2 linked regions of the Flexistipes sp. genome follow. The main gene of each other region encodes a partner of the protein of the gene in region 2 in a complex. Links are inferred from orthologs where the notes say so. Each region holds a gene or a part of one and is shown on either strand. Other genes may lie near its edges. The genes, in order: UMU13_RS01570 and uvrB.

Region 1 (15,760 bases), on a different replicon or contig from region 2:
TCCTCGGGAGAAATCATGGAAGCGATACCGAACTTCAGCTGCGCCTGAGAATTAAAACTTAAAAAGTATAAAGATACAAATAAAAATAAAAAAAACTTTTTCATAATTACACTCCTGAAAATATTATACAATATTCAATTCTTTTGCCAATAAAAAAGAATTGGGAACCTTTTAAAACTCAAACATTTAAAGAGACGTGACACTTAAATCATGAGGCGTGATCGGGAAGGTTGCTAAATATAATTAAGTCTATTTAGGCTCAAGGTTAGTAAAAGTGGAAATAAATAATTATTTATTGTTCTTCTTCATTATTAATAGTTATTAACTGGGAAAGAGAAATACATAATATTTAAAAAGCACAGTAAAATCGGCTGGAAATTAAAAAACAGGTAAGAAAGTCAAAAAATTTTTTAATAATAATCATTCTTGTTGCTTTAAAGCATAGCAAGTCTATAGGATTTTTCTATATCATTAGTTCAGAATATTGCCTTTTTTGTATATAAATATATGCATATTCATATAATATTTTGATATCAAATGATTTTTAGCCCGAAAATAGTATTGACAGATTTTATTCTTTTGTCATAATTATTATACAAAAATAATGGGAGGTACATGTATGTTTAAGAATTTCAAGAAACTTTTTATTTTACCAACCTTACTATTTGTTTTATTGATAGCTGGTTGTGCAGTTCCCCAAAAAGCTGCAGAACCTGCAAAAACAATGAGTGTCAAGGAAAAGGTTGAAGCTGCAGGATTTCAACTGGTTGATTTTGAGTATGTTAGCAAAAAGGTAGGCAAAGGACTCCGGGATTTTGATCAAGTCGTCATCATCGATGCCAGGCCCGGCAGAAAGTATGAATCCGGGCATATTCCAGGGGCAATTAACATTCACGACAATCAGTTCAAGGATCATTACCCGAGACTGGAGTCTTTGACTGGCGTTACAAAAACAACTGAAATAATAGTATACTGCGGCGGATTTAAATGTGTAAAAAGTTATCACGTAGCAACAATGCTCAAGGAAAAAGGCTACAAAAATGTCAAAGTATATTTGGCAGGAATGCCCGATTGGTCGAAAAAATCTTATGTTGAAATTTCAGACGACTATGCCGTAAAGCTTTATAAAGAAGACGCTGTATTTGTGGATGCAAGACCTGCAAGAAAATTTGAAGCTGAAACAATTCCCGGTGCAGTAAGCATTCCGGACACAAAATTCAAGTTCATGAAAGACCAGAGGCAAAAATACCTTGATAAACTTCCAACTGACAAGAAAACTGCCATAGTTATCTTCTGCGGCGGCTGGAAATGTGTAAAATCACACACCGTTTCAGGGATACTGGTTAGTGAGTACGGATATGAAAATGTTTATAATTATTCAGGAGGACTTCCCGGCTGGAAAAAGAATGGTCACCCCACCACAAAAACCGGTGGTACAATTGAAAAGGCCGAAAAAGAAGATGAAGCGGAAGCTCTGAAAGAAGGAAAAGAAGAAGGTACCATTGACAAAGAATACTTTAAAACTTTGATCGATGACAGACCTGAAAACATTCACATTGTTGATGTGAGAAGCCCCGAGGAGTTCAAACAAGGACACGTTAAAGGAGCAATCAATATCCATGTGAATGAAGTTTACAAAAAAGGTTGTGATTACGTAATCAATCAGCTGCCTGAAGACGGATATGTGGTATTTATGTGTTCTGCAGGCGGCAGATCAAGTGAGCTGTACTACGCCTTGCAGGACATGTGCGGCTACAAAAAGATGGACAGACTGTATTATCTGGATGCACATGTTAACTACGAAAGCGGTAAATGCACAATCAAATAGACACACTATATCAAACTATATACCAAAAAAAGGCAGCCATTTGGCTGCCTTTTTTATTATAAAAAACTTATACGAGACTTAAGAACTTTGCACAAGTTAGGAAGCGCGGCTTCAGCCGCGCAAAGATGTATTGAAACCCGTATTTTCAACCTTGCGGGACTGAAGTAATGTATACCACTAGCATCGGTCGAAGACCGATTAGCAGCTATGTAAATAGCTAAATTGAATGTTTGACAACATATTTACCAGCCTCCGGCTGGTGCTACCCCCTTCCGAAAAAGCATAAAAGCATATTATTCAAAACTCTCATAGTATTATTTGACTAGAGACCTCTCCGCTTCGGTCGCCCCCGTTAAATATCAGCTTCGCTGATTGCCTGCGGCATTTAACCAGGCAAGAGGTGACAATTTTTTGAATAGCATTCGCTATGGGCGGATAAATAGAATGTTAAACATATTTACCAGTCTAAAAGACTGGTGCTATCCATAGGCATCCTTGCGACCACACATTTAACGCCTTAAGTACGCGGGAGATCTTTGAACAAGTATTTTACCCCCTGAATGGATCCTCGCAAATACTTATAACACTGGCATCACCCCAAAAATTATATAAAAGTTTTGTTTTACATATACTTAGCTAATATGAAACTGATTTCAATGTAATTTGCAAAAATGAAGCAGCCGATGTCGAATGTGTTCCACATATTTACCAGCCTTTCGGCTGGTGCTAGAGAAACGTACTGCCGGTTAGTGGTCACACCCTGTGTTGGAAAGTAAAGTGGATAAATATTTGCAAATAAAAACAATTATGAGGGGAGGGTGTAGACGGTTAGCGGCAGTAGTTTCGAGTTTCGGCTGCGAAATGCGTGCAAATTACATTGAAAAATATTTGCACTACGAAAAATGGGGTGACGTCAGTTGTAACAGGGACAAGTACAAAATTTGACTTTCTAAGATTAATCTGCTGGTTGTGAAAGTTCGGTAAGGACACCGTTGGCAGATTTCGGATGAACAAATGCCACCAGCTTGCCATGTGCCCCTTTTATCGGCTCTTCATTTATCAGCTTCATTCCGTCCTTTTTCATAATATCAAGGGACTCAGAAACATCGTTTACTTCATAACATAAGTGATGAATGCCTTCCCCTTTCTTATCCAGGAATTTGGCAACAGGGCTGTCTTCACTTGTGGGCTCAAGCAGCTCAACGTTGGAGTCTCCCAGTTTGATAAATGCGACCTTCACTTTTTGAGACGGAACTTCTTCATAAGATTCCACATTAACACCCAAAGTCTCATAAAACCTAACTGCTTCTTCCAGCGACTTTACTGCTATCCCGATATGATCAATCTTTTTCAGCATATCAAACCCCTAACTGCTTAATTTTGCTATCAGCTGATTAACAAGCTTCGGATTTGCCTGGCCTTTTGTTTTCTTCATCACCTGCCCCACAAAGAAACCCTGCAGCTTTTTCTCTCCGTTTTTAAAACGCTCCAGCTCATCGGGGTTTTCTTCAAACACCTGTTTTACAATATTTTCCAGCTCGGAACTATCGGATATCTGGGCAAGATTTTTCTCTTTAACAATTTCAGCGGGAGCTTTCCCGCTCTCAAGCATGATTTCAAAAACATCTTTAGCTATTTTACCGCTGATTGTGTTATCGTCTATCAACTTTACAAGGCCGGCAAGCATGGAAGGATTTACTCCGATATCAAAAATATCGCAGTTCCTTTCGTTAACAACTCTTAAAATTTCCGACATAATCCAGTTGGCTATTATTTTGGGATTGTTGTGGCTTTTTATACACTCCTCAAAATAATCGGCATATGTTTTAAAAGAAGTAAGTACATCCGCATCATATTCGGGGAGACTGTATTCCTTTTTAAAACGGGCTTTCCTTTCATCCGGCAGTTCAGGCAGGCTTTCCCTGATCCGCTCAATCCAGTCATCATCAACTTTGACAGGTATGAGGTCGGGATCCGGAAAATACCTGTAATCATGTGCTTCTTCCTTGCTTCTCATTGCAACCGTTATGTTTTTGTCAGGATTCCACAATCTCGTTTCCTGAACGATATGACCGCCTTCGTTTAAAACCTTGGTCTGACGCTTAATTTCATATTCTATTGCTTTTTGTACGTTTTTAAAAGAATTCATATTTTTGATTTCTGTTTTTACCCCGAATTCCTTTTGTCCTTCAGGACGTATGGAAATATTGGCATCGCATCTTAATGAGCCTTCTTCCATATTACATTCGGAAACTCCGGCATATTGCAGTATAGCTTTCAGCTTCTGCAAATAAGCTTTTGCTTCCTCACCTGTTCTCATATCAGGCTCACTAACAATCTCAATAAGCGGAACCCCTGTTCTGTTTAAATCCACATAGGAAGCGGAATAATCGCCGAGATTTTCACCGTGAATGGATTTGCCCGCATCTTCCTCCATGTGAATTCTGGTGATACCAATTTCCTTGGAATAGTCCTCAAGATTGATTTTCATTTTACCGTTCAGGCATAAGGGAAGCTCATACTGTGATATCTGATAACCTTTTGGCAAATCCGGATAAAAATAGTTTTTCCTTGCGAAAACACTGGATTCCTGAATTTCACAGTTGAGAGCCAGTCCGGCTGTCATTGCATATTCCAGAGCTCTCTTGTTAAGCACCGGCAGCACACCCGGCATTCCCAGGCAAACCGGACATACATTGCTGTTCGGCTCTGCTCCAAAGTTGGTGGAACATGAGCAGAATATTTTTGTATTCGTTCCCATCTGAACATGTACTTCCAGTCCTATCACAGCCTCATAATTCATCTATAACCTCACTACAGTTTTAATTGTTTGTTATTCCACTCCTGCATATCCAAATAGGAGATGTAACTCATATCTCCCTTATAAATATACACCCAGGCAGTGACTTCTTTGGGCTCCTGATTAACAGAATCATCGCCGTTGGACGGCAAAACCCACAATGTCTTACTAACTCTATCCAAATATTTTTCAACATTATCCAGCACCAGCAGAACATCTCTCACATTAAAAATGGTAACCAGTTCACCGTATACCACTGAATCTTTATCCTCCAGCAGCGCCGGAAAAGTTCCTTTATACATAGCCATTCTGCCGTAAGTATAAGCCCTGTTCTTAAAAAGAACATTCTTTGCATACATACTGTAAAACGGTCCGTCCGATTTCAATGAACCGTAAAAGAATATCTTATCGATAAAATTCATCCGCTGATTCCCCATTGAGCATCAATTTTTTATTCAAATTCCGTAGGTATTTTTGTGTGCCAATCCGTATTTTTCTGGTAACAATCTGCAATTTCGAGGATCTTAGCCTCATCAAAATAGTTACCGAGAATCTGCAGACCTATGGGAAGATTATTGCTGTCAAAACCGCATGGTACTGAAATGCCGCATCCGCCGAAAAGGTTCAGTGAAAGGGTAAAAATATCACTCAAATACATACTCAAAGGATCCTCCACCTTTTCGCCAATTTTGAAAGCAGTTGTCGGGGAAGTAGGCGCAACTATTGCATCAACTTTTGCAAAAGCATCAAGGAAATCATTTTTGATAAGTGTTCTGACTCTCTGAGCCTTCAAATAATAAGCATCATAGTAGCCGGCACTTAACACATATGTACCGAGCATTATCCGCCTTTTAACCTCGTCACCGAATCCTTCTGAACGGGTTTTCACATACATTTCAGACAAATTTTCAGCCTCAGCTCTGTATCCGTATCTGACACCGTCATAACGGGCCAGGTTACTCGAAGCCTCGGCCGTGGCAAGTATATAATAAACAGCCACTGCGTAATCTGTATGGGGCATACGTATGTTGATAATTTCCGCACCAAGGGATTCAAGATGTTTTATGGCGTCTTTTACAGATGCTTCAACTTCCGGACTCAGCCCCTCTTTGAAATATTCCTCGGGGACGCCGATTTTTATCCCTTTCAAATTATCAAGTTTTTTATCATAAGGTTCGAACGAATTTTTGGAAGCCGAGGTGGAATCGTGATGGTCATGTTTTCCGATAATTTTCATCAGTTCCACACTGTCCTGAACATTCCATGTCATCGGACCTATCTGATCAAGACTTGAAGCAAAAGCAACCAGGCCGAATCTTGAGACTCTGCCATATGTCGGTTTAAATCCGGCAATACCGCAAAAAGAAGCCGGCTGTCTTATCGAGCCCCCCGTATCACTTCCCAGGGAAGCGGGAACCAAACGAGCGCTCACTGCAGCTGCGGCACCACCGCTCGAGCCGCCGGGGACCCTATCAATATCCCATGGATTTTTTGTTTTGCCAAAATAGGAGGCTTCACAGGATGAGCCCATGGCAAATTCATCCATATTAAGTTTCCCGAGTATAATAAAACCTTTTTCTTTCAGCTGCTTTGCAACAGTTCCGTCGTAAACGGGATCAAAATTTTCCAGGATATGCGACGAACAGGTGGTTCTCAGCCCCTTAGTCACCATATTGTCTTTCAAAGCTATCGGAATTCCCGCCATCGGCGGCAGTTTCTCACCGTTACGTCTTTTCACGTCAATTTTTTCCGCTTCGGACAGTGCATCCTCATTTATGGAAACAAAAGATTTAAGCTTGTCATCATATTTATTAATTCTATCAAGATAAAACTGTACAAGTTCCTTTGCAGAAATTCTTCCGTCCTCCAGATAAGACCTCAATGTCTTCAGATCTGCATTCAGTAGATTCATCAACAACTCCTGTAGATTTTATTAATTTTCAATAACTCTGGGTACCTTGAAGTGTCCCTGCTCTTTATCCGGAGCATTCTTGAGCGCCTGCTCATTGTTAAGCTGCTCTTTTTGCTCATCTTCCCTGAAAACGTTCGAGATATCAAGGGCATGCGAAGTGGGCTCAACATTGGAAGTATCCAGCTCGTCCAGCTTATGTATATAATCGAGAATATTGTTGAGCTCATTGGTAAAGCGCTCAGCTTCCTCTTCGGAAAATTGCAGTCTGGCAAGATCCGCAATATGCAGCACATCTTTTTTATCAATAACTTTTGACATCCTCATCCTCCGCTTTATTGATCATCAGGAAAATCTATTTTACGCAAAATTTACAGGGTGTAAACCAATAAGTTCCTAAAATATTTCCAGACTTTCAGCAAGCATTTTTTTAAGCCCTGAACTCTGGAAAAAAACATCCGCCTTTACCTTGTCCCCCGCTCCTTTAACATTAAGGACAACCCCTTCACCGTATTTGCTGTGGAATACTCTTGTATTGGCTTTTAGCTTTTTTCCGTAATCTCCCGGAGAACTGATGTCAGACTTCAGCTCATCCAAAAACATCGAAGGTCTGCAAAACTGTCTTTTACCGTAGACCATACGGGTGTTGGTATGAGTGAAAACAAGATTGCTTTTGGCTCTGGTAATCCCCACATAGCAGAGCCGCCTTTCCTCTTCCAGCTCCCACTCATTATCCATGGAGCGGAACAAGGGAAACAAACCCTCTTCAAGGCCCGTCAGAAATACTGATTCAAATTCCAGCCCTTTTGCCGAATGAAGGGTCATGAGACTTACGGAATCACCGGCACTTTCATCTGTGGAAGTTGTCAGTGTTGTTGTGGCAAGAAACTCAGACAAGTCCGGTTCGTCATAACTTTCATCAAAAATTGCAGCTGCATTAATAAGCTCATCGATATTGTTTATGCGTTTGTTTGCATCATTCTGTTCTTCAAACTGTTTCAGATAATTCCCATAGGAGCTTTCGTTCAAAATAACCTTAATCTTGTCCGCTATATTTTCAAACAGCTGCATCTCATCAAGGATATTGGTATAAAATTTTAAACTGGCGGCGGTCTTCCCCTTTGAAACAGAGGCAATTTCTTTTGCTGCTGATATAAGATCCGAACCGTTGCCGGTTGCATAATCGATAATTCTCTGAATAACTACGTTGCCTATTCCCTTGGGCGGATTTTTGGCAGAACGCTTCAGAGCATCTATATCATATGGATTGTCCGAAAGCTTTAAATATGCCAGAATATCTTTTATCTCCCTTCTGGAGTAAAAACTGATACCCCCGATAACTTTATAAGGTATCCCCCTTCTGTTAAGCTCCACCTCAAAAGCCCTCGACTGAGCATTTGTTCTGTAAAGAACAGCTATTTCGGCAGGAGATATTCCCTGATCCAGCATAAGCTCAATCTCATTAATAACAAAATTTGATTCATCCTGCTCATCATGACATTCTTTAACCATGATATTTCCCATCTTATGGATCACCGGGGAAAGATTCTTGCCTTTTCTGTAATTATTGTTTGCAATAAGTGTATTGGCTGTAAACAGGATATTGGGTGAACTCCTGTAATTTTCGGTAAGCTTTATTGTTTTAACATCAGAGAAATGTTTTTCGAAATCGAGGATATTTCTTATTTCTGCACCGCGCCATCCGTAAATGGACTGATCATCGTCCCCCACCACACAAATATTGCCATATTCACCTGAAAGCAGCTTTAAAAAGAAAAACTGTATATAGTTTGTATCCTGATATTCATCCACCATGATATACCGGAAAATATTTCTGTAAAGTTCGAGCACTTCATAATTTTCCTGAAAAATCCTGATAACAAGAGCAAGCATGTCATCAAAATCCACAAGATTTGCAAAAGAAAGATACTGCTGGTAGGCTTTAAAAACATCAGGAAATCTGTGGATGAATTCTTCCGGCTCTTTATCCTCCACATATTCAATAGTGTTTTTAAAACTGCTTATCAGCCAGAGATACTGTTTCGGGGGATATTTTTTACTGTCGATATTCAGTTCTTTCACAATACTTCTGAGGGCTGAAAGCCTGTCATCCTGATCAATAACTCCAAAGCCTTTTTTAAACTCAGTTTTATGCGTCTCCCGGCGCAGAATTCTCAAACATATGGAATGGAATGTGCCCATCCACACTCCTTCAGCTCTTTCTCCCACAAGGTTTTTAAGACGGGATTTCATTTCCCAGGCTGCTTTATTGGTAAAAGTAACCGACAGGATATTGTTCGGGTTAACACCGATATTATCAATCAGATAAGCAATCTTATGGACAATTACCTTTGTTTTCCCCGTTCCGGCTCCGGCTATCACAAGCAGGGGTGAGCCCGTATATTCAACGGCAGCCTTTTGTTCTTTATTCAGTCTATCATTTGAGTGAGGCATATATCTCCCTTAGAGATTTCTCACTTCGTCCGAAATGACACAATATATCGCTTTATCGCAACATTGTCATCCCGAGCGAAACGAAGTGGAGTCGAGGGATCTCCCCTTTTATATATTATTAATTCAAGTTTCGCACTTGCACCTATTGTAAGTCTTTGCGAGGAGTGCTAACGACGAAGCAATCTCTCTTTTTTTATTATTTTGAGATTGCCACAACCCTGTTTCCACAGGGTTTCGCAATGACCGACCTAAGTGCGAAACTTGAATTATTAATTTCTGCGAATCTCATTAAACACTCGTTGCAAGAGCTTTATTATAGGCTAAAATTATATCACTTCTTCTCAGCAATCCTTCTACCTTAAAATTGCCGTTTATATTTTCCACAACGGGCAGTGCCCCCAGATCTTTAATTCCCAGCTTTTTTAGAGCTGTGGCAAGACTGTCCTCAGGGTAAACGTATATCAGGTCATCTTTTGTGCAAATCTCACCTGCCACAACAATTTCCTCCAGCCCCTTTTCAAACATCACATTTTTTATATTATCTAACGACATAATGCCTGTCAGATATCCTTTATCGTTTAACACCGGATAATAAATATGATCGGCTTTCTTTATACCCTCGGTGATCTCTTTGAAATTGGAGCTTTCTTTAAAAGTAACAATATCCCTGAGCATTACATCTTCAACTCTTATTTCGGATAGTACTCTTTCTTCAGTGCCCTTTCTGATATTGATACCTTCCTTGGCAAGAATCCAGGAAAAAATAGATTCTTTCTCCAGCCAGTTGGCAGCAACATTTGCAATAATCGTTGCAAACATTAACGGCAAAATGATTTCATAACTCTGGGTAATCTCAAAAATTATAAGTATAGCAGTTAAAGGGGCTTTTATGGTTGCACCGAGCATAGCGCTCATTGCCACCAAAGCATAGGCACCGCTGGAAGACGTAATACCGGGAAAGGCAGCATTAAAAATCCCCCCCAAAGCTCCGCCTGTTGCAGTTCCTATAAAAAGTGCAGGGACAAACAAACCACCGGATCCACCGGATCCCAGAGTCAGAGATGTTGCAAGGATTTTAAGAAACACAATAACTAAGAGAAAAAGTCCCACCTGATTCGAAGCAAGAATTTGGTTTATTGTGTCGTAACCGACACCCATAATTTCACGTGAGTATATGGCCAGTATGCCGAGCAGCAGCCCGCCCAAAGCAGGCTTTAGAAAAGAAGGTATGCTCAGATTGTCAAAGGTTTCTTCGGTTTTGTAAAAAAAACGTATAAAAAAAACACCGACTACGGCACAGGCAAAACCCAACACCATATAAAGGGGCAGCTCCATAAAATGTCTCAGATGATATTCCGGCGCTTCAAAAGTTACCACATTGCCCAGGTGTCCCCTTGAAACGACAGTTGCAATAACGGAAGAAATGATAATCGGACTGAATGTTCTGATACCGAATTCGCCAAGCAACACTTCCGCTGCAAACATCGCCCCGCCGATAGGTGCATTAAAGGTTGCCGCCAGTCCGCCTGCCGCTCCGCAAGCAACAGCCGTTTTCATCCTTCTGGTGGAAAAACCGAATATTTTTCCCACACCGGAGCCCAGTGCCGAACCTATATGTATAATGGGTCCCTCTCTTCCTGCGGAACCTCCGGTGCCAAGTGTAATCGCAGAAGTGAAACTTTTCACAACAGCTACAAAAGGACTGATTTTTAAATTGAGGGCTATTGCCTTTATAACATCCGGCACACCGTGCCCCTTTGCAGATTTAAAAATTAGGCCGGCCATACCAACTATCAATCCGCCCACAGCCGGAATAAGAACAATCTTATATATAGGGGTGTGAATGAGCGTTTCTAAAAGAAACTCCTCTTTTGTCCCGTAGAAAAAATCCTGAACAATACCTATTAAATACCTGAAAATAATGTTACCGTAACCGGCAGCTACACCGATAAGTACAGCAACACCGGCCATATACATATCTTCGTGTTCGCCAAAAAAGCTGTTCAACCACCCTTTGGCTTTTTGTATCATTATCACTCCACTGTCACGCTTTTTGCCAAATTTCTCGGCTGATCAACATCATTACCCAGTAAGCGGGCACAATGATAGGCGAAGAATTGTGTAACAACTGTATTTAAAAAGACACTGACCTCTTCGGATGTTCCGGGAATACTGATAACAGCGTCACATTTGTCCGCAAGATGGGTATCATTTTCCGTAACAGTTGCAATAACGATACCGTCACGAGCCTTTACCTCTTCGATATTAGAAACAATCTTATCATACACCCGGGATTTGGTTGCCAAAGTAAAAACAGGCATATTTTCATCTATAAGTGCAATAGGACCGTGCTTCATTTCGCCGGCAGGATAGCCCTCTGCATGTATGTATGATATTTCTTTAAGTTTAAGAGCCCCTTCGAGTGCAACAGGATAATTAAGGTGCCTTCCTAAAAAAAGAAAATCTTTATAATCTTTAAAATCCTTTGCAATATTTTCAATTTCACTATCTTTATTCAACACATACTCCATTTGCTCGGGGACACCGAGAAGGCTGTGTATATATTCACTTCTTGATTTATCGCTCATCGTATTTCTGATCTGACCTAAATAAATGCCAAGCATATACAGGCAGGTTATCTGTGTTGTAAACGCTTTTGTTGAGGCAACACCGATCTCAGGTCCGGCATGGGTATATATCACGCCGTCTGCTTCCCTGGATACTGAAGAGCCCAGAACATTGCAAATAGCCAAAGTACTGCACCCTTTTTTCTTTGCCATCCTCATGGCTGCCAGTGTATCGGCTGTTTCTCCGGACTGGGTAATGGCAAGGAAAATCACATTTTCATCCAGAATTGTATCCCTGTATCTGTACTCGGATGCTATATCCACCTCCACAGGTACACCGGCAAATTTTTCAAGAAGGAATTTGCCCACAAGACCCGCGTGCCAGCTTGTTCCGCAGGCGACAATGTGAATTCTGCTTGCATTCTTCAGTGCTCCGCTTATCTCATCCAGTTCAGGCAGTCTGATTAACGACTCTTCAAGAGAATACTTACCCCTCAGAGTATCTGTAACTGCCCTGGGCTGCTCATAAATCTCTTTCTGCATAAAATGCCTGAATCCGGCTTTTTCAGCCATGACCGGATTCCAGTCAATATATTTTTTATCCCTTTCAACTTTTTTGTGATTTTTATCATAAATCTCTATGGAGTCTTTCCGCAAAACTGCAATATCACCATCTTCCATAAAAATAAAATTCCTCGTGTGACTCAAAACAGCGGGAATATCACTTGCTGCAAAATTCTCACCCTCTCCTGCCCCCAAAACAAGAGGGCTGTCATTTCTGGCTGCTATAATCCTGTCCGGGTTATCTTCTGATATCACTGCAACGGAGAATGCTCCGTTCAGCTTGTTTGTAGCTTTCCTTACCGCCTCAAGAATATCGCCGTTCAGATAACTGTGTATCAGGTGAGCGATAACTTCCGAGTCCGTTTCAGACTGAAAAACATACCCCTTATCAGTCAGCTCTTTTTTCAGCTGAAGGTAATTTTCAATAATACCGTTGTGAACCAAAGCAAGGCCTTTGGAAACATGGGGATGGGCGTTGTAGGATGTCGGTTTCCCGTGCGTTGCCCACCGGGTGTGACCGATACCTGCTTTGCTGTTAAAATCAGTGCTGCTGGTTTTTTCTCTAAGATTCTTCAGTTTACCAACACTTCTTACCGTTTTTATGATATTTTCGGATTTATCAAGCAGCGCCAGCCCGGCGGAGTCATAACCTCTGTACTCAAGCCTCTCAAGCCCTTCCAAAAGGATATCGTAAGCATTCTTTTCACCTATATAAGCCACAATACCGCACATATCTATTTCTCCCTTGAATAAATTTGTTTGCGTTTTCTCACCCAGCCTTCTTTATTAACCTGCTCACTCCGGGAAATGGCGAGTGATTCATCAGGGACATCTTTTGTAACAGTCGAGCCCGCTGCAATCAAAGCATTTTTACCTATTTCCACAGGGGCAACAAACTGAACATCACTTCCCACAAAAACACCGTCGTTAATAATAGTTTTATGTTTACTGATACCGTCATAATTACATGTAATTGTGCCGCATCCAATATTCACATCTTTCCCTATATATGCATCACCCAGATAAGTCAGGTGGCTGGCTTTTGAGTTTTCATGTATTTCCGTTTTTTTCACTTCCACAAAATTGCCGATTTTATTTTTCCCGTACAGTTTGCTTCCCGGTCTCAAATGTGCCATAGGCCCCACTGAAGATTCTCTGCCCACAAAAGATTCTGTTATAACACAATTATCTTTTATTTCACAATAATCTTCCACCACACTGTCGGCTATCCTGCATCCCGGATAAACAACACTGCCTTCTCCAATTTTGGTTTCACCTTTTAGGGTTACATTTGGATGTATCGTAACATCGTTTTCAATCTCAACCGAATTATCGCAGTAAAAGCTGTCCGGATCTATTATACTGACGCCGTTTTTCATATATTCACAAGCACGCTTACGCCAGATTAATTTTGAAGCTTCTGCCAGCGCAGCTCTGTCGTTTATCCCGAGAAATTCCTCTTCTGCTTCAGCAACAAAAATACCGGCACCATCTTTGACAATATCGGTCAGGTAGTATTCCTCCTGTGCGTTATTATTGTTAATATATTCCAGTCTCCTGAAGAGTTCCTTTGACTCGGCGAGATATATACCTGTATTAATTTCCTTCAACTTCTTTTCATTTAAGTTTGCATCCTTTTCTTCAACTATTCTGATTACAGATCCGTCTGCTCCTCTGACTACTCTTCCGTAACCTTCGGGATTTTTCTTTTTTACACTCATAAAATTTACAGGAGAATCCGAACTTTCAATAAAAGCTTTTAAACTCTCCCTGCTCACCAACGGCATATCCCCGCAGAGGATAAGAATCTTACCGTTATAATTTTTAAGGGTGTCCTTCGCAGCCAAAACAGCATCCGCCGTTCCTTTCTGCTCTTTTTGAAAAACAAACTCTGAATTATAACCCTGCAGATGAGACTGAATATCCTCAGCCGCCTCTCCCAGAACAACGACAGTCCCGTCTGAGCAAACCGCAGAAGCAGCTTCCATCACATAATCTATCATAGGTTTGCCTGCAACATCAAAAAGAACTTTCGGTTTCTTTGATTTCATCCTTGTCCCTTTTCCTGCAGCCAAAACAAGAGCTTTAACGTTCATCTTTTCCCCCATTGCAAATTTATCATTTATTAAAACATTAAGCATTATAAATCAAGGATAGAGGTATTTTATTCAAAATAACTTTTTAAGAGTCTCAAACCGGTAATTAAAAATATTTTCAAGTCTTTTCCTTACAACAAACCTGTTCAAAATATCACCTATGATACCAAAAGGCATACTGTAATGAACCTCGTCGGTCATAATAACACCGTCTCCGCTTTCTTCGAAAAAATGCTTGTGATGCCAGAATTTATAAGGACCCAGCCTCTGCTCATCAACAAAGAAGAAAGGCTCTGAAACGTGTGTAATTTCAGTAACCCAGGACGTTTCAAAAAAAGCAAAGGGAGTAATTTTATACTCTATAATCAGGCCGGGAAACATATTTCCCGGAAGATCAGAAACAACACGGAAGCCAAGCCATGCCGGTGTAATTTCCGCAAGTTTGCCCGGATCGGAGAAAAAATTCCAGCATGTTTTAATATCTGAATTAAGATACTGAATCCGCTTTAACCGATAAAGTGCCACATATGCCCCGTCTAATTATTCATACAAACCTTATAGCAAACAACCCGGTAAAGATAAATATATTTAACAATTTCCTTGATTTAACACACAAATATGTTAAAAAACACATCCACAGGCTATTATAAGCAAATTATATATAGAAATTAACACAAAATTGTAATATGGTTTGAGATTCAATTACCAACACAATTTGACGGAGAGGAAAATGCGTTTTGATATAGCAAAAAGCGGCAGCGGGCTCACTTATGAAATAAGAAATATAGTGAATGTCGCAAATGAGCTGAAGAAAAGAGGCGTGGATGTAATTTGGGAGAATATCGGTGATCCGGTGGTAAAAGGGGAAAAAATTCCTGAATGGATGAAAAGCATCCTTTCCGAAATTATGGAAGACGATTTGAGTTTCGCCTACTCCCCGACAAAAGGAGTGCTAAGCACAAGGGAATACCTGGCCGAAAAGGTGAACAAAAGGGGAAAGATAAAGATAACACCTGAAGATATTATCTTCTTTAACGGTCTTGGCGACGCAATTGCAAGGGCATACAGTTCCATAAGGGTGGATGCAAGGATTATAATGCCGGAACCAACCTATTCCACCCATTTCATGGCGGAAGTTCTGCATGCTTCGTTTCCTCCGAATACATACAGACTTAACCCTTACAATAACTGGAAACCCGATATAAACGAACTTGAGAGAAAAGTAAAAAGCCATAACTCAATTGTCGGAATACTGGTAATCAATCCTGACAATCCGACAGGTTTCGTTTATTCGGAAGAGACATTAAAAGAGATAGTCAGAATAGCAAAAGAATACGACCTGTTTTTAATATTTGATGAAATATATCACAACATAACATACAACGGACATAAAACTGTTCAGCTATCTGATATTATAGGAGATGTTCCGGGAATAAGCATGAAGGGTATTTCCAAGGAATATCCGTGGCCGGGTGCCAGATGCGGCTGGATGGAAGTTTATAATATTGACAAAGATGAAAAATTCTGCAGATATGTCGACGC
Region 2 (15,849 bases):
TCTTCTTTTTATTAACAACTCAGCCAAAGCGGCAGAATCATCAAGCAATTTTGACAGCTTCTTGTTTTTAGGAATTTCTTCTTTTATTATATATTTATAAGCAATATCATAAGTAAGCCTGTAATTACTTCTGATAACCGACTGATATATATTCGAAGAAGTTCTGTTTCCATAAGAATCATAATCGATTTCCGCTGTGAGAGTTAGTCTTTTAACTCTCGGCTTCAGACTGCAGAGATCGTTTGAAAGTTTTTCAGGCAGCATTGGTATGGCAAATTCCGGAAAATATACGCTTGTAGCTCTGTTATAAGCCTCTCTATCCAGATTGGAATCCGGTTGAACATAATGAGCCACATCGGCAATATGTACATAAAGTTTATATCCACCATTGTCATAGCTTTTTATGGAAACAGCATCATCAAAATCCCTGGCACTTTCACCGTCAATCGTTACGGTAAATAATCCGGTTAAATCTTTTCTTTCGCCGGGATTTTCAAACAATGCCTTTGATTTTTCATGAAGCTCCTTAGTGACATCTTTAGGGAATTTCCTTTTATATTCGTATTTTTCCATTACAATTTTATTCTCAATACCCTTGTCAGAAAGGGATCCAAGTTTTTTAGCTATCTTCCCTTCTGCGTTCTTTCCCTTCTCCGGGTATTGAATAATATCGGCAACCACAACATCATCTGTTTTTAATTTTTTGGAAAATCTGTTGGGGATATAAATATCTCCATAAAATTTCTTCACAAAAGGAACAACATAAGCAAAGTACTTGGATTTTTCCACTCTCCCGACAATCCGTTTGAAACCGCGCTCAAGAATTTTCACCACATGCGCTTCTTCTTTACCTTTAAACTTCTCAATTTTAATTGCCACTCTGTCCTTATGAACGGCACCATTTAATCTTTTGGGAGGAATAAACAAATCCTGCATATCTTCTTTTTCAGGCACAAAGAAGGCGTAGCCGTCGGGATGCCCGTCTACATAACCCGTATGCAAATTGAGATCATCTGTTAGTGCATATTTACCGGATTTCAGCTTGACAATATCTCCGGAAATGATCATGGATCTTAAGACCTTACGGAGATTTTTCTTTTCGATTGACAATGCCTGTTGCAACTCGTCTAAATTAAGAGGTCTGCCCAGGTTTTTCAGTTTTTCTAAAATTTCTTTTTTTGTTTTACTCAATATTCAACTCTTTTATTTTTTTTCTCAGTGTATTTCTGTTAATACCCAAGATTTTAGCCGCAAGGGACTTGTTTCCGTCTGTTTCCATCAATGTAGCCTCAAAAAGAGGCTTTAACGTTATACGGCAGAATTCGTCAAATGCCATATTTTTTTGGGAAAGATTTTCTGCATCTATAATATCCTGTGCCAGTTTGTAAAGCTGGGAAAACAAAGAATCGCTGTAACCATTCAGGACATTATTTTTGGAAATTTTCTGAGGAAGATCGTCAACTGTAATAACACTTCCGGATGATTGTATTATTGAGCTTTGTATGACATTTTCAAGCTCTCTGATATTCCCCGGCCAGGTGTACTTTCTAATTTTTTCCATGGCATCTTCGCCTATAGACAGTACTTCACCTTTCAAATCTCTGTATTTTTTAAGAAAATGATTGACAAGGAAGGGGATGTCCTCTTTGCGCTCCCTTAACGGTGGAATATCCATGGATACGACATTAAGTCTGTAATAAAGGTCTTCGCGAAATTTCTCCTGTTTGATAAGATTCTCAAGGTTTTTATTGGTTGCTGCAATAATTCTAAGATCCAGCTTTACGGTTTTATTGGACCCGAGCCTGTTAAGTTCCCGCTCCTGCAGTATTCTCAGCAGTTTCGACTGTAAAGAATAATTGAGTTCGGAAATCTCATCCAGAAATATTGTTCCTCCGTTCGCCTGCTCGAACTTTCCTGTTTTATCACTTACAGCTCCTGTAAAAGAGCCTTTAACATGCCCGAATAGCTCACTTTCCATAAGTTCATCAGGGATTGCAGGCATATTTATAGCCACAAAAGGCTTGTCACTTCTATTACTTTTCTCATAAATCATTCTTGCAAGTACTTCTTTACCCGTGCCTGTTTCTCCTTGTATCAAAACATTTATGTTTGTTTTGGCAATTCGTCCAATTAATTTATAGATATCAAGCATTTTCTGGCTGGAAGTTTGAAAATCATAGACAAATTCCTTGCCCACAGTGGATTCAGCTTCTGTCTTTTTGCATATCTCAAGTATTTTATTCCGAAGTTTCTCCAGATCAAAAGGTTTCGGGAAAAAGTCCAGTGCCCCGGCATTTATTGAGTTGATAACATTGGAGCTGGTATTCTGTGCAGTCATAATAATAAAATTTACTCCGGCATAAGTCTTTTTCCATCTGTCAACCAACTCAATACCGTTTGCATTATCCAGAAATATATCCACAAGACAAACATCTATGTGTTCACGTTCAAGGATATTTGCTGCCTGTTCAATATTTGTGGTTGTCAGGACTTCGATAAAATCATTCTCCAGCCCTTCTTTAAGTAACCACAAAATATTTTCTTCGTCATCGATTACCAGTACTTTTAAAAATTCATTCATATCGGCAATAACACTGTAAAAACTGTTCCTATATTATTTTGGGAATCAAAACTCAATCTGCCTTTATGCTTTTCAATAATTTCCCTGGCTATAATAAGTCCCAATCCCCTTCCCTTGCTTTTTGTCGTAAAAAATGGAGTAAAAATTTTGTTGCGGATATTTTCAGGAATCCCTCCGGCTTCATCGATAATAGTAAATTTTGCCATCGATGACAATCGTTTTTTATTTGAATCTCTGTATTTAATTGTGGTGTCTATCGTATAAAATATTTTAATATTGCCTTCCGGATTTGCCTCACAGGCATTTTTTATAATATTATAAAATGCCCTGTACAACTTGTCCCTGTCGCCGTTTATTTTTTTTAAATCGGTTGAAATCTCTGTAGAAAAACTGACATTTTTAAATAAAACCTGGAGTGAGGCAAGCATTTCTTCAAAAAATTCCAAAATATAAAATTCCCTGTAGTTAAGATTTATATCCAGAATAAAACCGAATTCATCCACAAAATTTTCCAGCCGGCTGCATTCATTATCTATTATCTCAGTACATTTAAGCGTGTAACTATCTTTACTCTTATTTTTTAGAAGCTGAACCGTTCCATTTATCACAGTCAGAGGATTTTTTATTTCATGCAAAAAGGAGCTTATATCAAAAAAACTGCTATATTCAGCAAAAATTTCATCCATTGGAAACAAAATGACATAAACCGTGCTTTCATACTCAGTGGACTTAATGAAAAATTTTTCCTGATTTATGTGGATAAGTTTTTCATTTCCCGCCAATTTACTGCTGAGAAAATAGGGGATATCATGAATACCTGACTTGATGAATTTTGGGAAAAGGTTCTCAGCGCTGCTGTTATATTGGGCAATTTTATTTTGTTCAATTGCAATCAGAGGCATTCCCAAAAGATCAAAATGGTCGAACAGGTCATTATTTATATTGTTCATAAATTATTTAACAACTTTTTGCTCTTCCGGGTTTCTGTAAAACGGTTCAAAGGAATACTGCTCGGAGTAACTGTCCGTAATCTTGTGGGTTTCTTTGTCCACTTTGTAATAGTAAACGTTATCCGTTGAAGGCATTACTTCATAGTCCCTGTATTTAACGGCATCTTCGGTAAAATCAATCCATGCCGGTAGTGCAGCTCTTGCACCAGTTTCCAGATTACCGATAGTTTTATATTCATCAAATCCCGTCCAGCTGCCGATAGTTAAATTAGGTGTAAATCCGACAAACCAGGCATCGATATAGTCATCTGTCGTACCTGTTTTACCTCCCATTACACGGTGAATATGACTGGCCCTGCGGCCGGTTCCGTTTTCTATGACATTTATCAGCATATCCGTCATAATCTGGGCAGTCTCAGGTTTCAGCGTCCTTTCTGCAACTGTCGGCTTTTGTTCATAGATTATCTCGCCGCTTCTGTTAACCATTTTGGTTACATAAAAAGGCTTCATTCTTTCTCCCATATTGGGAAAGACCGAATATGCATAAACCATCTCTTTCAGCGAAATTGCACCTGAGCCAATGCTTATCGAAAGATTGTTTGCAAGGTCTGAGGTTATTCCAAATTTTTCAGCATAATTTTTTATTGTGGAAACACCGATCTGATCAGCCAGTTTAATTGTAACAACGTTTCTGGACTTGGTAAGTGCCTTCTTCAATGTTGTAAAGCCATAAAATTCCTTTTCAAAATTCTCAGGCCGCCAGAACTCGTTCTTATTTTCCATGGTTTTTATAATAGGTGCGTCAAATACCAGAGACATGGGGTTATATCCATTTTCCATCGCTGCGGAATAGACCACGGGTTTGAATAAGCTTCCCACCTGTCTTCTAGCATCCACCGCCCTGTTGAACATGGATTTTTCATAGTCATAGCCACCAACCATGGATAGAATTGCACCCGTTTTGGGATTTATAACCATAAAAGAGCCTTCAACCTGAGGCTCCTGGGTAAGCTCATAATAAGGTTCTTTCTCAGCACCTGTATTTTTTACCAGGATATAATCTCCCTCTTTTATAATTGTTCTCAAGTCATCCAGCCTGTTGCTGTCCCCTTTATAGGGGTGGGCCCACCTGCAGTCTCTAAGAAAAATGCTTGCTGTATTGTTATCAATTTTTATTTCAGCCTTATATCTGCCCACTTCGGATACTTCGGCAACAATGTAGTTCCCCTCTTCTGTTATATATGAGATATCTTTAAGTTTTTTATCAATATCACTTTCGCTTTCATTTCCTATAGGGCCGAAATACCCCTGTCTGTTTGTCACTTCGGCCAAATTCTTTTTCACAGCTTTTTCAGCTAATTTTTGAAATTTCATATTCAAAGTAGTATAAACCTTATAGCCTCTGCTTTCCAAGTCATTTATATTTAACTCTTTTTCAAGGTTGCTTATCACATAGTCCACAAAGTAGCTGGCTGTTCTTCTCATGTTGGGGGCTTCGTCAATAATTTTTATTTCTGTTTGTGATGCCTGATTGTATTCATTTTCTGTTATAAAGCCCTCTTCGTACATCCTGTATAACACATGATTTCTTCTTTCCTTGGCTTCATCCGGATTAATATGCGGAGCGTAGTATCCGGGTGCCTTCGGAAGTCCTGCTATCATTGCGCATTCTGCTAAGGTAAGATCGGATACATGTTTGCCGAAATAAAAACGTGCTGCAGCTTCCACTCCATATGCACCTCTGCCGAAATATACCTGATTCAGATACAGCTCCAGAATTTTGTCTTTGGTTAAATAATTATCTATTTTGTAGGCCAGAATAGCCTCTTTTACCTTCCGCTTAAGTTTTCTTTCCGGAGTTAAGTATATAACTTTGACAAGCTGCTGAGTTAATGTACTTCCTCCCTCAACAATGCGTCCTGCTTTAAGATTTACAAAAAACGCCCTGACAATTCCCTTTAAATCTATCCCGTCGTGCTCATAAAAACGGCTGTCTTCAACTGCAATCAAAGCCTTTTCAAGTTTATCAGGAATTTTTTCAAGACTAACCGGATATCTTCTTTTGCTGCCGAGCTCTGCAATAGTTTTATTGTCTCTGCCATATAAAATGGTGGGCTGTTTATATTTGAAATCTTTCAGTTGTTTGATGGACGGCAGTTCGCTGTTGAGCTTAAAGAAATAAGCACCAAGCCCAATAGTTACCGATAAAGTCAAGACGACAAGCAGTATGCCGGTATATAAAAGAAATTTTTTCATTTTATTTATTTTTTTGCCTTATATTCAAACAGCATATCTCTGATTTTCGCTGCTTTTTCATAGTCAAGTTCCTCTGATGCTTTATACATTTCTTTTTCCATAACTTCAATGTCTTTTTTCCTGTCACCGGTCAGCAGTCTCTCAACGGCATCATCTTCAACCTCAACTGTTACATAGTCTTTCTCGTAAATACTGTCCAGAATATTTGTTATCTCACTCTTTATCGTTTCCGGTGTTATTCCATGTTTTTCGTTATATAACTGCTGTTTTTTTCTTCTTCTGTTTGTTTCCTCAATAGCGAATTTCATCGATTTCGTCATTTTGTCTGCATAAAAAATAGCTTTGCCGTTTACATTACGTGCTGCGCGGCCTATTGTCTGTATAAGGGATCTGTCAGAACGCAGGAAACCTTCTTTGTCAGCATCAAGTATTGCAACAAGGCTTACTTCGGGAATATCAAGCCCTTCCCTCAACAAATTTATACCCACCAGCACATCAAACTTCCCAAGCCTCAGCTCTCTGATTATTTTTATCCGCTCCAGAGTATCAATTTCCGAATGCAAATACTCAACCCTTAACCCCATCTCTTTATAATATCTTGTCAGATCCTCAGCCATCCTTTTTGTAAGAGTTGTCACAAGAATCCTTTCGCCTTTTTCAACAATACTGTTAATCTCGCTGTATAAGTTGTCCACCTGGTTTTTTGCCGGCCTAACTTCGATTGCCGGGTCCATAAGTCCGGTGGGTCTGATGATTTGTTCAACAACAGTATTGCCGGAATCAGTAATTTCAAAGTCAGCGGGTGTTGCACTGACATATAAAACCTTATCCAGCCTTTTATTAAACTCATCAAATCTAAGCGGTCTGTTGTCAAGAGCTGAAGGCAGTCTGAAACCAAACTCCACAAGTGTTGACTTTCTGGATCTGTCACCCTTGAACATCCCCCTGACCTGAGGAATTGTGATATGTGACTCGTCCACAATCACAAGTGAATCCTCGGGGAGATAACTAAGCAGTGTCGGCGGAGTATCTCCCGGATTGCGCCCGTCGAAGTATCTCGAATAATTTTCGATACCGTTGCAGTACCCCGTTTCCTCAATCATCTCTATATCGTACATTGTTCTTTGAGTAAGCCTCTGGGCCTCAACAAGTTTGTTTTCTTTTTCGAGTATAGCTGTCCGCTCCAAAAGATCGGATTTGATTTGTTTTATAATTTTATCCACACTCACAGCGGATGTCACGTAGTGTGTATTGGGGTAAACGGCAATTTTCGGTCTCTCCTTTATTGTTTTCCCCGTTATAGGGTCAAATTCGGAAAGCCTTTCCACCTCATCACCGAAAAATTCTATTCTGTAAGCTAAACTGTCCTCATGCGACGGAAAAACTTCAACAGTGTCACCTTTAACACGAAAAACACCTCTGTGAAAATCATAATCATTCCTGTCGTATTGTATATCCACCAGTTTCTGCAACACCTCTTCCATGCTCCGGTCATCGCCGGTTTCAAGGGTGACAAGCATTCCGTAATAGGCTTCCGGAGAACCTAATCCATAAATACATGATACACTTGCAACAATTATAACATCTCTTCGCTCGAGCAGACTTCTTGTGGCTGAATGGCGCATTTTATCTATGTTGTCATTAATGGAAGAATCCTTTTCTATGTATGTATCAGACTGGGGGACATAAGCCTCAGGCTGGTAATAATCATAATAACTCACAAAATATTCCACTGCGTTATCAGGGAAAAATCTTTTGAATTCGCCGTAAAGCTGGGCAGCAAGCGTTTTATTGTGAGCAATAATCAGTGTCGGAACTTCAAGCTGTTGTATAACGTTTGCCATGGTGAATGTTTTGCCGGAGCCTGTGACACCCAAAAGCACTTCTCTTTTGACGTTGTCACGGTAATTTTCGACTAGCTGTGAAATTGCCTCCGGCTGATCACCGGTGGGCTGGTAGTCCGATACCAAATCAAAAGTCATTCAATCCTTCCCGGATCATTAAATACAGTGAAACCTTTTTTACCGGTTAACCCGGCCAGTGTCATATTGGACTTTTCTGCCAAATCAATCCCCAATTTAGACGGAGCAGTGCGTGAAACAACGATCGGAATCTCTGCACGGCTGCATTTTAGTATCATTTCAGAGGTTAATCTGCCCGTCGAAATCAAGATACCGTCTCTTGATAAGTCTTTCAAAACAATACCGCCTACAACTTTATCTATAGTATTGTGTCTGCCTATATCATCAGATGTAAAACAGTCACCATCAGAACCGGCAAAATAAGCCTTATGGACACACCTGGTTGCACTGTGCAAATCGGATTCTTTTTCCATAACCCCGAAGTGATTCAAAATATCTGCGGCACTGATTTTAAATGCTGAATCAATTGTTTTTATGTCATCATATGTTTTATCCAGCACTTTGCCGCCGCCGCATCCGGATGTAATGGTCCACGTGGAGTTGCTGCCCAACGGTCTCGGATCTTTTAGATAAACATATATGTTATAATTTTCACACATCCTGTAATTAACTACATCATCCGAAGTGTTTATTATCCCGGAAGTAAATAGGAACCCATATGTAAATTCCTTTTGCTGTTCAGGAATAAGCATAACAGATGCAAAAAACTCTCCGTTTACATGAATATTGTGCCTTATTTCTTTGATAATAAGGGATTCTTCTTCAGCGAATGTGCCGTCATACCTGATTGTCTTACAGCGTGTAACCAATTTTTTTGAGAATTTCCACTGCATCTTTGTAATCCTTCTTTGTATTTATATTGATAAAACTCAGCATATTCTCATCAAACTGCCTGCACTCTTCTTCATCCACATATCTGACGTCAATCTCATCCATCATATCAATAATGCGGTAATTACCTTTAAAATATTGCTTTTTCAAATTAGTCAATAGACATTTACTGTAAAACCCCGTCAATGTATGTATCTTATTATTAGTTTTCGGGAGAACTGCATCCCCGTCTTTTAAAGACATATATTCTACAAGCTTCCTTTGAACAAAAGGAGTATCAGCCGAGGCAACAAAAACCTTTTCGTATTTGGAATTTAATAATGCAGTAATAATCCCAACCAACGGACACTGTTTGTCATAAACATCGGCAAGTAATCTCACATTGTTTAAATCGCTGAATTTGCCGGGATTTTTGCATATAACCATTGTATCATCAGATAAATCTGAAAGGCCGTCAGCCAGAATTGAAGTCAGACTTCTGCCGTTAATAGCCGTCAGGGTTTTATCCTGTCCAAAACGTCTGCTCTGACCGCCGGCAAGTATTGCAACAGAGAATTCACAGCCTGCTTCCATAATCTGCCTTTCCTTTATAGATTATATAGATAAAGATTCCTCCGGTCTATTACTTCGAGTAATTTTTCTATTATAGCCGGATTTAAACTGCAGTCCACCCCCATAAAAATATTGGGCTTAACATTGGGACCATGATAATCACTGCCTGCGGTATAAAAACAATTATTTTCATCAGCAACTGACCGAAAGAATCTTACTTCCACGGAATTGTGATAACTGGAAAACACCTCGACAGCGTCAAAAGGAAAATCAAACAAATCGGGCATTATATTGCCGGGATTAAGTATTGGATGTGCCATTGAAAAAACAGCTCTGCCGTACATTTTGTCAAAAAATTCTCCGATATCAATCAGGGGCACGTGAACGTGAGCTAAACCGCCTTTTGCGAAAAAATCAAAATAGAAACTTGTATAGGGCGAATATGATTTTTCCCCTTCAATATATTCTGAAAGCAAAGTTTTATTATCTTCATTTTTCAGCAGCGTATTGAGAAATGTTACTCCGGAAGGGACATTGCCAACTGCATAATTCATCAAATCATTAAAACTTATCTTAAACCCCAGATTCTTAAGGGCTTTTACCCTTGCATGAGCCTGCTTTAGTTTATTTTCATTTATTATTTCAAATACGCTATGAAGAGCCTCATCTTCAGAGGTTATACCATAAGCCAGAACATGTACCTCATGTTCACCGTAGAAGGTTGAAAATTCTGCAGCGGGTATCATAACGGTACCAATGTCCCTTTTAAAGCCTTTTAACTTGTTATATCCGCTAATGGTGTTATGGTCGGCTATTGCAAAATATTCTATATTTTTCTGTTTGACATATTTTAATATTTCTTCAGGAGAATATTCACCGTCGGATGAACAGTTAGAGTGTATATGCAGATCAATTATCATATATCAGGCATTAAACCCCAGATCAAAAGCCTTTAAATTGTATTCAACGGTTTTTGGAGGAACTTTTTCGCTTATTACATTCTCCCAATATTGTTTTTCAAAAGGAAGCAATGTGGCAAGCTTACCTAAAACCACTGTACTTGTCACTTTTCTGTTAAGCGCCTGTTCTGCCAAATCAAATGCATCTATCATATAACTCTTGTTAAATTTCTTTATATTATCTTCCACATAATTTTCAGGATATTCTTCCTCTCCGCCTGCAGTACCCGGCGCATGAATTCTGCCGCTGTTAAGTATCAAACTGGTTCTTTTATTTATATATTCAAGATATCTCAAAAATTCCATCCTTTCAAAAGATACCAGTATATCCACACTGCCCACCGGAATTACGGGCGAAGCTATTTTTTCACCAATTCTAACATGGCTGACAACACTCCCACCCCTCTGTGCCATTCCGTGTATTTCACTTTTTTTCACATCATAGCCTGCAGATAAAGCCACATCACAGACGATATCGCTGGCTAAAACTGTTCCCTGTCCGCCGACACCAACCATTAATATATCAAGTTTCATGAAAACTCCTTAAATTCTGCCACTTTTTATTCGCCGCGTTTTTTTATAGCTTCAAATTTGCAGACTTTCGGACAAAGCCCGCATCCTGTGCACAGTGTTTCGTCTATGAATGCAAGTCTCTTTTCGCTGTCCCATAGAATAGCCGGGCAACCCAGTCTCACACATGCTTTGCATCCTGTACACTTATCTTCAAGAATGTAGTACGGACTTGAAATAACACTTTTATCTGCAAATATGCACGGTCTGTTAGTAATTATTACACTCAATTCCTCTCTGGCTGTTTCTTCCTTAAGGGTATTCAGGCATTCTTCAACATTAAAAGGATCCACCACTTTCACATGACTGATTCCCATACCCCTGCACAACACCTCTATGTTAACCTGAGGAGCAGGAGAACCTTTTATCGAAAGACCTGTGGCAGGGTTTGGCTGATGTCCTGTCATCCCTGTTATTCTGTTATCAAGAATAATTACAGTTGATGTTCCGGAATTGTAAAAAGAATTTATAAGTCCGTTAATACCTGTATGCAAAAAAGTTGAATCGCCGATTACCGCTACTGATTTTCTGGCATATTCGCCATTGGAGCCTTTGTCTATGCCATGTGCCATCGATACACTGGCACCCATACAGATTGTAGAGTGCATAGCAGACAACGGAGGCAGAAGACCGAGCGTATAACACCCTATATCTCCGGCGGCAAACAGTTTCAGTTTATTTATAGCATGAAAAATACCCCTGTGGGAACAACCGGGACACATATTCGGCGGACGTTGAGGCAGCTTGTCATTGATATCACTGTAGAGCGGTTTATAGTTTCTGCTGACATATCCTTTTTCAGAAAATATATCATTTAAACGTTCAACAGAAAGCTCACCCATAAGTGATCTGTTCAAGTTTTCCACATTAATACCGTGTGCCTTCAGCTCATTTTCTATAAATGGATCAAGTTCTTCAACCACAAAAAGTTTTTTCACTTTCCCGGCAAACTTTTTTATCCCATCTAAAGCAAGAGGATAAACCATATCAAGCTTAAGAACGGAAGCTTTTGGTAAAGCCTCTTTAACATATTGATAGGCAATCCCGGAGGAAACTATCCCTATGTCTGTATTGTTTATTTCCTCGTGTATAAAATCACTTAAATTGTGATTCAAATCACTTTGAATCTGTTCAAGTCTGTCTTCCACAAAATAATGCCTTTTACGTGCATTGGCCGGCACCATGACCCATTTCGGAATATTGACTTCCAGTTCTTTTCGTTCAGTTTCTTTTCTGCTGCCGAGTTCAACAACAGACATGCTGTGGGAAAGTCTTGTAACCGATCTGAGTAGAACAGGAGTGGAGTATTTTTCTGATATTTCCATCGCTTTCTGAACAAAATACTTGGCCTCGCTGCTGTCGGCAGGCTCCAGCATAGGTATTTTTGCAAACCTTGCATAATGACGGCTGTCCTGCTCGTTCTGAGAGCTGAACATATTGGGATCATCTGCAACAACTACAACCAAACCTGCATTTACTCCGGTGTAGCTCAAAGTCATTAAAGGATCTGATGCCACATTCAGCCCGACATGCTTCATACATGTCATTGACCGTGTTCCTGCGAGACTTGAGCCGATGGTAACTTCCATGGCCACTTTTTCATTTGTAGCCCATTCGGAATATATTTCATCAAAATATTTTATATTGTCAGTAATTTCACTGCTTGGTGTTCCCGGGTAAGAACTTACAACGCCGATTCCTGCCTCATAAGCACCTCTGGCTATTGCAGCATTGCCGCTCAACACACGTTTTGTCATCAATTTCTACTCCCAGTTTTTTAACAGTTCCAGCAATCTGCTGTCAGGATAGTTTTTAGCAAATTGATCCAGCTTTTTTTGTGTATAACCTGATTTTAAAAGTTCTCTGTAGTCCCATAATCTTTCCAGATAAGAGCCTTGTGTATATTGGGACAAATTTATGCTTTCCCCAAGATCATAAAGGAGGCTATCAGCCAATTCTTTATATGAGCCTCCGGTTTTATTGAGAAGCTCTTTTGCTTTTTCAATATTTCCGGCATTCAGGTAGAGGTTTGCGGCTCTGTATCTGGCATAAGATGCAGTTTCATCCACTTCAGTGCCTACTCTAAGAAAACTTTCAACCTGCCGGCTGGCGAGATTATCCGTTTGAAACATTAGCTCATACTGGCCTAATCTGCTGATTTTCTGCTGTTTATTACTTTGAATCACGGTAAAGACACCGTAAATGACTATGATGGCAAGGATTACTCCTCCGATGGATATCATTATCTTTTTGAAGTTTTTTTCAAGAAATGCCTCTACCTTATCGACAGGTACCTCTTCACTCTTATGCTGCTTTTTCTTGGCCATTTAAACCTCCAGTTTGGAATTGAAAATAAATTTATTGTTTTCAAAAGTTTTTCTTATTTCTTCATCCCTCAGTCCGCAGCCTCTTAAAATTTTAACTGCCATATCAGAGGTGACGGCATCACCCGGCTCATGAAAATCATTATTAATAACGAGATTTGCCCCTGTTTTAAGTGCAGTTTTAGCTACATGACCGTTGGTGAGGCTGTGCCCCTTCCTTGTTGTTATTTCAAGATAAACATTATTTTCGGCAGCCATTGAAGCATCTTCCTCACTAATCAATCCCGGATGAGCAAGGATATCCACGCCGGCTTCAATAGCGGCTCTGTTGGTGCCGTTTTTTACAGGCTCAACAATTGTTTCGCCATGCACAATGATTATATCGGCTCCATTTTCCTTTGCCATATTCTTCAGTTCGTAAATTTCATCCGGTTGTACGTGCGTGAATTCAACACCCACAAGTATGCTGAAGTTGGGATTACTTGAGTTTATTTTTGTTTTTAGTCTGAGCTGATTTTCGAGTATAAATCTGAAATTAGTCAAATCTGCATGGTCAGTTAAAGCAATTCCTTTATAACCGAAAGCCTCGGCCCTCATGGCCGCCTCTGCAGGGACTAATCCGCCGTCACTAAATATTGTATGTGTATGCAAATCGTATTCAAACATAAGCTTCAATAATATTCAAAACTCACTAAAAATCAACAATAAGTTTTTTTGGCATCACTCCAAAATTCACATAAAGTTAGCTAACATACTACTGATTTCAATATTATATGCTCACTCAACATTCTAAACGATTTCAACCAAATCAACTATTTCACTACCTCACTACTTCACTATCTCACCAGTTCACTATAAATGATACCTTTCTTTACATTTTTTCACAATTAATTCTTGTGCATCAACCTTGTGATAAGATATAATTAAAGCAGAAAAACTGCAAACAGGTTTTTGTTATTATATTTTATCAAAAAAGCTGATGTGGGTTTAATTGTTTTTGAAGTGTTAAAAATTTATTGGCAAGGAGGCAGCAATGGATTTTCCTTTTTGGATTCATCCTTATATTTCAGGAGGTCAGCTGATTGCATCAATAGCAATACTGCATGTTTTCATTTCTCACTTTGCAGTTGGAATGGGGCTGTATGTGGTGCTGGCAGAACAGAAAGCTGTGAAAAATGAAGACGGGGAACTACTGAAATTTGTAAAAACAAACAGCTCTTTAATACTTTTTATCTCAGCTATTTTAGGGGCACTGACAGGTGTCGGGATATGGTTCAGTATTGCACTGGTTTCACCGGCCGGAACCGGCTCTTTAATTTCCATTTTTGTGTGGGGATGGGCCAGCGAATGGGTATTTTTTGTTCTGGAGATATCCGCTCTGCTTATGTATTACTATACATGGGACAAAATCAGCCATAAAACACATATCTTTATAGGCTGGCTGTATTTCATCGGAGCATTTTTCAGTCTTGTTATTATCGCAGGGATAATAGCCTTTCAGCTTACTCCCGGAACATGGAATACGGACAGGACATTTTGGAGTGCATTCTTCAATGCCAGCTATCTGCCTCAGGTTGTGGGAAGATTTGGAATCAGCCTGATTCTGGCAGCCGTTTATTCCACACTTGTTCTCTCCTTTACAAAAAATGAGAGGGTTAAAAAAACTGCCGGACACTTTTCCGGGGTATTTGCTGCCGCAGGGTTCATTCTGACATTTGGCGGATTTTACTGGTGGGAAATCTCACTGCCTCAAAATATACAGGGACTCCTATCCGGGGGCAATGCCATACTTACCAACTTTTTCAGGTACGCATCTTTCACTGCACTCGGTCTTGCAATTGTTTCTCTTTTCTTCACCTTTGTAATTCCTAAGAAAATAAACATTGTAGTGGCAGTGATTTTGATGGTAACAGGACTTTATAGTTTCGGATATTATGAATTTGCCAGAGAACGTGCCAGAAAACCTTTCATTATCATGGACTATATGTATGCCAACGGAATATTGAAAAGTGAGGTCAGCAGACTAAACAAAGATGGCATCCTTTCAGAAGCCGACTGGACTCTGCTGGGCAAACCGGATACAAAAATCTCAAAAGGAAGGGCTGTCTTTGAAGCGGAATGTGTGAGCTGCCATGAAATCGAAGGTTATAATGCCCTGAAACCAAAAGTGCAGGGTATGGGTGAACAGGATTTAGCTTTTTTCCTCACAATGCTTGATTCCAACCCCCTGATGCCGCCTTTTGTGGGAACGGAAACGGAAAGAAAGGCGCTGGCAGCGTATATAAACAAAGAAGTAAACGGAGGTTCATAATGGAAAGCTTAAATATAATTCCCTCTTTTCTCCCCATAGGAATATCATCCCCTCCTGCACTATTTGTGTTTTTCCTGACTTTCACATTTTTCCTGCATATAATTTTTGTTAATCTCACTCTGGGCGGGAGTTTATTGCTGCTCAGCTCCAAATACATTTCGAAAATTTATGGTGATAACAACTATAATATGATTGCCGAAGAGTTAGGATATTTAAACACTTTTAATATATCACTGACAGTGACGACAGGTGTCGCTCCTTTACTGTTCGTGCAAACAATTTACGGCAATTTCTTTTATACTTCTTCGTTTCTGCTGTCATTTAAATGGCTTTTTGTGCTGGCTGCGGTTATTTTTGCCTACTATTTCTATTATCTGTACAAAATGAAGCCTCTGTATATAAGGTATTCCGGAGGCAAAGGAATTATTTTTATTGTTCTTGCCGCACTGCTTTTTCTTTATGTGGCATTTATGCTTGTTAGCAACACAGTTCTTTCAACGCACCCTGAAGCCTGGAAAGAAGTATATCTGAATAAAAGAGCTTTCTTTGACCTTCCGACACTCTTGCCCAGGTATATACATTTTGTGTTTGCA

The links.
Region 1: the proteins of uvrB (region 2) and UMU13_RS01570 are in contact, whole or in part, in a crystal structure (PDB 7EGT), measured with the Thermus thermophilus proteins. The link is inferred for Flexistipes sp. from one-to-one orthologs. Residues at the interface, in WP_096411307.1 of Thermus thermophilus: Glu23, Leu25, Arg26, Asp27, Gly28, Glu29, Arg30, Phe31, Arg55, Glu326, Asp327, Phe328, Glu379, Ser382, Gln383, His398, Gly400, Arg401; in WP_096412145.1 of Thermus thermophilus: His654, Arg656, Phe657, Gln666, Asp668, Glu669, Lys680, Arg681, Leu682, Ser683, Lys685, Tyr686, Ala687.

Annotation. Positions count from the first base shown.
Region 1 is NZ_JAXKVW010000001.1:340,198-355,957, reverse strand. What follows is about bases 6,463-9,372. They hold UMU13_RS01570 (ATP-dependent helicase), read right to left. Parts: upstream 8,992-9,372; coding sequence 6,934-8,991; downstream 6,463-6,933. Other genes in these bases: UMU13_RS01565 (chloride channel protein), read right to left, coding at 9,280-9,372; gatC (Asp-tRNA(Asn)/Glu-tRNA(Gln) amidotransferase subunit GatC), read right to left, coding at 6,562-6,858; gatA (Asp-tRNA(Asn)/Glu-tRNA(Gln) amidotransferase subunit GatA), read right to left, coding at 6,463-6,540. In the rest of the region: UMU13_RS01605 (substrate-binding domain-containing protein), read right to left, coding at 1-104; UMU13_RS01600 (rhodanese-like domain-containing protein), read left to right, coding at 620-1,828; mce (methylmalonyl-CoA epimerase), read right to left, coding at 2,784-3,185; Asp-tRNA(Asn)/Glu-tRNA(Gln) amidotransferase subunit GatB, read right to left, coding at 3,195-4,631; UMU13_RS01585 (gamma-glutamylcyclotransferase family protein), read right to left, coding at 4,643-5,050; more of gatA, read right to left, coding at 5,080-6,462; more of UMU13_RS01565, read right to left, coding at 9,373-11,022; glmS (glutamine--fructose-6-phosphate transaminase (isomerizing)), read right to left, coding at 11,025-12,854; bifunctional UDP-N-acetylglucosamine diphosphorylase/glucosamine-1-phosphate N-acetyltransferase GlmU, read right to left, coding at 12,857-14,263; UMU13_RS01550 (SRPBCC family protein), read right to left, coding at 14,291-14,743; UMU13_RS01545 (pyridoxal phosphate-dependent aminotransferase), read left to right, coding at 14,949-15,760. UniProt on the Escherichia coli protein: A helicase with DNA-dependent ATPase activity. Unwinds DNA duplexes with 3'-5' polarity. Translocates on single-stranded DNA with 3'-5' polarity. Initiates unwinding more efficiently from a nicked substrate than double-stranded DNA.
Region 2 is NZ_JAXKVW010000004.1:77,466-93,314, reverse strand. What follows is about bases 5,282-8,280. They hold uvrB (excinuclease ABC subunit UvrB), read right to left. Parts: upstream 7,770-8,280; coding sequence 5,793-7,769; downstream 5,282-5,792. Other genes in these bases: fdhD (formate dehydrogenase accessory sulfurtransferase FdhD), read right to left, coding at 7,766-8,280; UMU13_RS04535 (penicillin-binding protein 1A), read right to left, coding at 5,282-5,787. Outside these bases: rnr (ribonuclease R), read right to left, coding at 1-1,191; UMU13_RS04545 (sigma-54-dependent transcriptional regulator), read right to left, coding at 1,184-2,581; UMU13_RS04540 (two-component system sensor histidine kinase NtrB), read right to left, coding at 2,578-3,531; more of UMU13_RS04535, read right to left, coding at 3,535-5,281; more of fdhD, read right to left, coding at 8,281-8,542; mobA (molybdenum cofactor guanylyltransferase), read right to left, coding at 8,502-9,113; UMU13_RS04515 (PHP domain-containing protein), read right to left, coding at 9,128-10,012; UMU13_RS04510 (indolepyruvate oxidoreductase subunit beta), read right to left, coding at 10,016-10,585; iorA (indolepyruvate ferredoxin oxidoreductase subunit alpha), read right to left, coding at 10,612-12,378; UMU13_RS04500 (hypothetical protein), read right to left, coding at 12,385-12,948; UMU13_RS04495 (histidinol phosphate phosphatase domain-containing protein), read right to left, coding at 12,949-13,611; UMU13_RS04490 (c-type cytochrome), read left to right, coding at 13,979-15,256; UMU13_RS04485 (hypothetical protein), read left to right, coding at 15,256-15,849. UniProt on the Escherichia coli protein: The UvrABC repair system catalyzes the recognition and processing of DNA lesions. A damage recognition complex composed of 2 UvrA and 2 UvrB subunits scans DNA for abnormalities.